One region of the Trichococcus sp. genome, then DNA from elsewhere that is predicted to be linked to it. Evidence: predicted binding sites of a transcription regulator. Region 1 holds the regulator's gene; each other region holds the start of a gene.

What was found. Region 1 encodes LexA, which represses DNA repair genes until DNA is damaged. Its sites were predicted from a motif close to CNAACANNTGTTNG; they were not measured.
Region 2: recX (recombination regulator RecX) is a predicted target of LexA. The motif match lies at 1,130-1,143, and genes of this name have one in related genera.
Region 3: ACTCCX_RS07295 (replication-associated recombination protein A) is a predicted target of LexA. The motif match lies at 773-786, and genes of this name have one in related genera.

The regions. Positions count from the first base shown of each region.
Region 1 is NZ_JBSQPW010000036.1:10,954-13,227, reverse strand. It holds gene recJ (single-stranded-DNA-specific exonuclease RecJ) at 1-250, shown strand, start outside; gene ACTCCX_RS10330 (adenine phosphoribosyltransferase) at 267-779, shown strand; gene lexA (transcriptional repressor LexA) at 855-1,478, opposite strand; gene ACTCCX_RS10320 (YneF family protein) at 1,720-1,950, shown strand; gene ACTCCX_RS10315 (ABC transporter ATP-binding protein) at 2,037-2,274, shown strand, end outside.
Region 2 is NZ_JBSQPW010000015.1:36,783-39,056, reverse strand. It holds gene mutY (A/G-specific adenine glycosylase) at 1-234, opposite strand, end outside; gene recX (recombination regulator RecX) at 234-1,070, opposite strand; gene ACTCCX_RS05835 (general stress protein) at 1,255-2,076, opposite strand; gene ACTCCX_RS05830 (competence protein ComK) at 2,193-2,274, opposite strand, start outside.
Region 3 is NZ_JBSQPW010000021.1:12,886-15,159, reverse strand. It holds gene gshAB (bifunctional glutamate--cysteine ligase GshA/glutathione synthetase GshB) at 1-643, opposite strand, end outside; gene ACTCCX_RS07295 (replication-associated recombination protein A) at 839-2,110, shown strand; RNA gene ssrS (6S RNA) at 2,215-2,274, shown strand, end outside.

The DNA.
Region 1 (2,274 bases):
TGCCTTGGCAGAATACTTAAAAATCAAAAAAAATATTGCCATTTTTATGATTCAAGTGTTTTTGGAGGCGGGATTTGTTACAATAGACAATGGTTTCATCAATGAGGTCAAGAATCCTGTCAAAAGGGCATTGGATGATACGCAAGTATTCAAAGATCGCCTGCAGAAAATGGAAGCTGAGAAACTATTCATCTACAGTCCGTTTTCGCAATTGACGAAATGGTTGAATGAACAGATGCTGGTACAATAATTAGGAGGAACATAAAATGGATTTGAAACAATATATTGCTGACGTAAAAGATTTTCCGGAGCAAGGCATCATATTCCGCGATATTTCGCCTTTGATGGCAAACGGCGAAGCCTACCGCTATGCAATCAAAGAAATCGTGAAATATGCCCAAGACCTCAATGTCGATAAAGTAGTCGGACCCGAAGCACGAGGCTTTATGGTTGGTTGCCCGGTCGCTGTAGAATTAGGCTGCGGCTTCGCAATGGCCCGCAAAAAAGGCAAGTTGCCACGAGAAACGGTTGAAGTTTCTTACGGATTGGAATACGGAAAAGCGACGCTGCAATTGCATCAAGATGCCATTCTGCCTGGCGACAAAGTGCTGGTTTGTGATGATTTGTTGGCTACCGGCGGTACTACAGCCGCGACCATTGAATTGGTTGAAAAATTAGGCGGAGAAGTCGTCGGTTTGGCATTCCTGATCGAGTTGTTGGATCTGAAGGGTCGAGACCTGATCCAAGGGTATGACATCTTCACGCTGATGGAATACTAAAAAAACAGCATAAGAATGGACACGCAAAAAGGCTGCCGATCGGCAGCCTTTTTGTGTCAGTCGGAGAACTGTTCTTTAAATGATGTGATTCCTGTACAAACCGACTACTTTCCCCAAAATGAGGACAGAATCCAGGATTATCGGCTCCATGCTTGCATTCTCTGGTTGCAGCCGATAATAGTTGTTCTCTTTATAGAATCGTTTGCAGGTCGCTTCATCGTCGTCCGTCATGGCTATGACGATATCGCCGTTTTCAGCCGTGGCTTGTTTTCTGATGATGACTGAATCGCCATCGAATATACCGGCATCAATCATGCTATCTCCGCGGATTTTCAGCATGAACAAAGAACCGGAATTGGATTTCAGATCCGGGGGAACAGGGAAATAATCAGTCGCCTCTTCCACGGCAAGTATGGGCGCACCGGCTGTGACGGTACCCAACAACGGCATTTTATCCGACATGATCCCCAACTTGTCCAGACCCGCTTGAGTCAGTTCAATCGCACGGGGTTTTGTTGGGTCGCGCTGAATAAAGCCATTTTTTTCAAGACGCGACAGATGGCCATGCACCGTGGATGTGGAGGATAATTTTACCGCATTTCCGATTTCTCTTACGGTCGGGGGATAGCCTTTTTCTTGGACTTCTTCATAAATGTATTGGAGCACTTCAATTTGGCGTGAATCTTTATTTTTAACCATGAGATCATCATCTCCGTAATCTTATATTTATACGTTTAGGATACCACTAATCATCCGAAATATCAAACAGATGTTCGTATATTCTCGGGATGAAGCAAGAATTTGCACAGATTTGTCCCAAAACCGGATATGGTTGAAGCGTTCTCGAAAAATTGCTAAATTTATCGGTGATTGCTATTTCTTTTTCTCATAATCTTTAGTACAATTAATGAATGAATGCTTTGGAAAGGGGGATGAATACGTGTCAACAACAGCATGGGTAATGATGGTCATTTTAGGAATAGTAGCAGGCGCGGTTGGCGGATTTTTCCTTGCAAGACGTTATATGGTAAAATATTTTGAAGAAAATCCACCGATCAATGAAGAAATGTTGCGTTCTATGATGATGCAGATGGGTCAAAAACCATCCGAGAGAAAAGTTAAACAAATCATGGCTTCTATGAAAGCACAATCAACAAAGAAAAAGAAGTAGATTAATGAAATAATATACAAAATGTGGATCTCTACGGTTCCACATTTTTATTTTGTCTTTATACAAGTAAGAAGGGGGTAATATACGTGAGTATTTTCAAAAAATTAAGTTGGTTTTTCCGCCAGGAATGGAAAGCCTATTTTGTTGGCGTCTTTTTCCTGATCATTGTCGCAATCCTGCAAGTCGTGTCGCCGCGCGTTGTTGGAATCATCATCGATGAAATTGCGTTGGGAACCTTAACCATGGCGTCTTTGTGGAAGTGGTCGGCGATCATCTTGATTGCGGGCGTCCTGCAGTACCTCTTCCGTTATATATGGCGGATGA
Region 2 (2,274 bases), on a different contig from region 1:
GAATTTATCCAGGAAATTATGATAATACGGGATGACCGTATCCACCCGTGTCTGCTGCAGCATGATTTCCGAAACCCAGATGCTGTAGGGATCGCTCGTCCGGCGCCAAGGCAGATCGCGTTTCTCTTTGTCGTACCAGTCCAACAGCGCTTTGCGGAAAGCCTGTATTTTCTCGGCCGACCACATTTCGATGCCGGCTGCTTTGAATATTTTTGTATGTTCCGATTTTGTCATTATTCTGCTTCCTGTTCCTTTTCTTCGATATAGGCGGAGATCATGTCTCCCTGGTAGCCTTTTTGGTAAAGGCCCGATCTCACTTTTTGCTGCAGCTCACGGCCTTTCGCTTTGCGCTCATAACGGCGCCAAAGCTTGTCCCCTTGCAGACGCAATGCGGCCATTTCATCCTCTTCCTCTTTCTTCGTTTCGATCTCTCCCATAACTTCCAGGACGATGTCGGAAGGATAGCCTTTCTGATGCAGATGGAGACGGATTTTTGAAGCTGCTTCATGCGAAGAAACCCGGCTTTGTTTGCGCAGTTGCTTCTCAGCAATCGTTTGGGCATTTTCCAACTGCAACGCATGCGGATATTGTTGCAGGGAAATGGCGATGTCTTCTTCCGACAAGCCCTTTCCTTTCAGTTCGTTGGCGATGAGTTGCGGTCCCTTCAGGTTCAGGTTAGCCGCCGTGCGCGTGTAGCTTTCGCCATAGATACGGTCATTGACGTAATTCTGATCCACCAGCCTCGTCAGCGCACGTTCGATCGCGTCCGGGCTGATTTCTTCATCGTGCAGTTTTTTGCGGACCTCTTTTTCGCTGCGCAGACTGTAGGACAAGTAATTGACGGCCGTCGTGTAAGCCATGTAATCGTAATTTTCCTTCTCGATTTCGGCGCTGCGCTCTTTCGTCAGCGTCATCCCTTTATGCAAGCCAACCTTTATGAGCACGGCTTCTGATATCGGAAAGGCGTACTCCCCGTCAATGAAGACGTTGAAACGGTCCTTGCGTTTTTTCTGGACAGTTATTTTTGTTACGACAGGCAATTTTTCAGCCTGTTCTTCGGTATGATCCATGTTCTACATCCTTTCGGCGAATCTCACTTGCTATTATACATGCAAAACACAAAAGGAACAAAACGTATGTTCGAAATTATTTCTTGGAACGGAAGTGGCCCATATAGTTTCGGCCGCGGCAAAACGCACAAAAACACCAAAGGCTGCCTCGAAAAAAAGAGGCAGCCTTTGGTGTTTTAATCAATCACAGAGCCGGTTTTGGTTTGTCCGTCTCGTCATAATCAGGCTCGATATCTTCTGAATCTTCGCCGGCTTCGGGAACGACAGTGTCGCCTCCGAACGGGTCTTTGGAAAACTGTCCCTTCTCTTCATTCACTTCTGGAAGGGAATCGTCTTTGTCGAACTGCATTTCAGGCAAATGGTGACTCTCTTCCGCCATTGCAGGATCAGCTACCGTTTCCGCTTCGATCGGTTGGCCGGTGATGTCATCGGTCACATCAGCAGGTTGAGTCGGCGCCGCAACTTCAGCTTCGGTGCCTTCCCGTTTCTTCGCGGCTTCGATGGAATGAGCCGGCACATCGCCAACTTCTTCGCTGTCGGCAGCTATCCAATCCGGTTTCGAAGCGGTAGCAGCTGTGACTGCTTCGACAGGGACGACTTTTTCGTCAGGCAGAATGCCGTCGCGCACGAGAAATTCAGAATGCTCATCATTGATCGGAGCCGCATCGTCGATCAGCAGCAGCAATTCCCCATCATCCAACGCATCCTCAAACCGTTCGTACGTATCCTCGTCAATGCCATAGCGTTCGAAAATCGCTTCTTCCTCTTCTTCGTCCAAATCAACCGTAAAGAATTTTACGATCTTGTCCCATAAGGAATCTTCCTCGCGGTCTTCTCCGGTTATGATGACCTGCACCGCCGTCTCCTCCGTGATGAAATTGCTCTTGCCGTTGCGGGTGATGACCAGCAATTGCTCAGGTGCATAGCCCTCATGCTTGATCAAATGCGTGATTTCATCGATCAGCATTTCCTGATTAGCAAAGGTACCTTCGATTCTCTTGTCCATAACGATTCCTCCCATTACTGAAGATGTGTTCTTTGCATTCATTGTAAAATACTTCCACCTGAATCACAAATGATAGCCGTTGTCATAGCGAGTAAATCAAAAATCTGTGCGGCTGGCTAGCGCACCGTGTTCCTGAGGTGGGGCAGATCGTCGTAAAGATTCTCCCTTAAGAGCTGCAACGCTTCGTCCGTCACTGGA
Region 3 (2,274 bases), on a different contig from region 1:
AAGGCAAATCATGCTGGCTTTCTTTTTCGAAGTAGGTACTGTCTGCGGATATGGAGCCGCCCATAAGGTAGGTCATGATCCATTGGTAACGGATGAAGTTATGGGCCATCTTCAAGTAGACATCCGATTGGAACTCCTTGAGCGTCCCTGTGTAACCAGAGAGCTGATGAAGTTCCTTGATAAGGGCAGGATTCAGTTCGAAGTTGAAATGGATACCACTGACCATCTGCTTCTTGTTCCCGTAAACCGATACTAGGTATTCCCGGTACGCGACATCATCCGCATTATCCAACTTGGCTACCCTGATTTCTTCACTTGGCGGCATGGTCGGCGGGATACTGCAAGGCAACAGATATTCATCTTCGGGTAAAGAACGCAGCACGACATCATGGATAGCCGTCAGCCATTCATACATTTCCTCGATCGATTGCACCGGTGGTGTGATCAATTCCGGTTGGCTTTCAGCAAAGTCAGTCTGTATGTAAGGATGGAAACTGCGGTTCCCGAATACCGTCGGGTGGTTTGTCTTGGCGATTGTGCCATCACCGGTTATCCGTTGGCTTTCTTTTTCGATTCCAAAAGAGGCTTTCGAAAATAATGCCGATAATTTATGTGTTAAAATGATCTCTTTGAAATCTGTCATTATGTACGCTCACTTTCTGCTCCCAATTTTCAATGTATTCATTATAGCTTTTCTGCTTGTAAATAGTAAAGATGTTGCTTGGTTTTCTTTCAACCAATTTTCACAAACCCGCAGAAAGGGATACCCTTGCGAATGTTTGTTCTTTTTTGTGGGATAGCATATAATGGGGGAGAGAAAAAGGAGCGGAGAAAAATCATGAAACAACCTTTAGCATACCGGATGCGTCCCGTACACATCGATGAAGTCATCGGCCAGAGCCATCTGGTGGGTGAGAATAAGATCATCCGCCGCATGGTCGATGCCAAGATGCTTTCGTCCATGATACTGTATGGCCCACCTGGAATCGGCAAAACGAGCATCGCGAGCGCCATCGCCGGATCGACACATTCCGCTTTCCGGCAACTGAACGCCGCCACTGATACAAAAAAAGACCTCCAGATTATCGTGGAGGAGGCCAAATTTTCCGGCCAGGTCATCCTCTTGCTGGATGAGGTGCATCGATTGGATAAACCCAAGCAGGATTTTCTCCTGCCCCACCTTGAAAGCGGTCAAGTCATCCTGATCGGCGCCACCACCGAAAATCCGTACATCAGCATCAGTCCCGCAATCAGGAGCCGGACCCAAATTTTCGAATTGAAGCCCCTTACTACAAAGGACGTCATAGTGGCGCTGCAACGGGCAATTGTTGATGAAAAACGCGGGCTGGGAAAAGAAAAGATCGCGATTGAAGAAGACGCCTTGCTTCATTTCGCAAGGAGCACGATGGGCGACGTCCGCGGTTCGCTCAACGCCTTGGAGTTGGCTGCCCTCTCCACCAAACCGGATGTGGACGGCACCATCCGCATCACCTTGGCTATCGCTGAAGAATGTGTCCAAAAGAAGGCGTTGGTACACGATAAAAACGGCGATGCCCATTACGATGTCATTTCAGCATTTCAAAAATCGATCCGCGGCAGCGATGTCGATGCCGCTATGCATTATTTGGCCAGGCTATTGGAAGCCGGCGAATTGCTGATCGCCTGCAGACGGTTGATGGTTTGCGCTTATGAAGACATCGGCTTGGGCAATCCGCAAGCTGTGTCCCGTACCGTTTTGGCCGTTCAGGCAGCTGAAAAGTTAGGATTGCCGGAAGCACGGATCCCCTTGGCAAACGCTGTCGTCGATCTTGCCCTTTCGCCGAAATCCAATTCGGCTTATCTTGCCTTGGACAGTGCTCTGGCGGATGTGCGGGCCGGGAAATCCGGTGACATACCGGACAGCCTGCGTGATGCCCATTACAGTGGTGCAAATAAGTTAGGCCGCGGCGTCGGTTACCAATACCCGCACGATTTCCCGGACCATTGGGTCAAACAGCAGTATTTGCCGGACTCACTGAAGAATCGACGTTACTACGAGCCGGCTGTGACGGGAAAATACGAGCAAGCCTTAGCCAACCAATTGCAGCACCGCTTCAACAAAGATTCCTGAGTACAAGCTGGTAGCGTTTAACCCGTTGCTGCTGTTATGTTTCTGGATTGAAACTCATGTATTTTGCTTGCCAACGAATGATTAGTATGCTACTATACGTATATAGATTTCTGAGGTGTTCGACATATTCTCAATGTGTTGACCGAACAATTTATTACTACCTT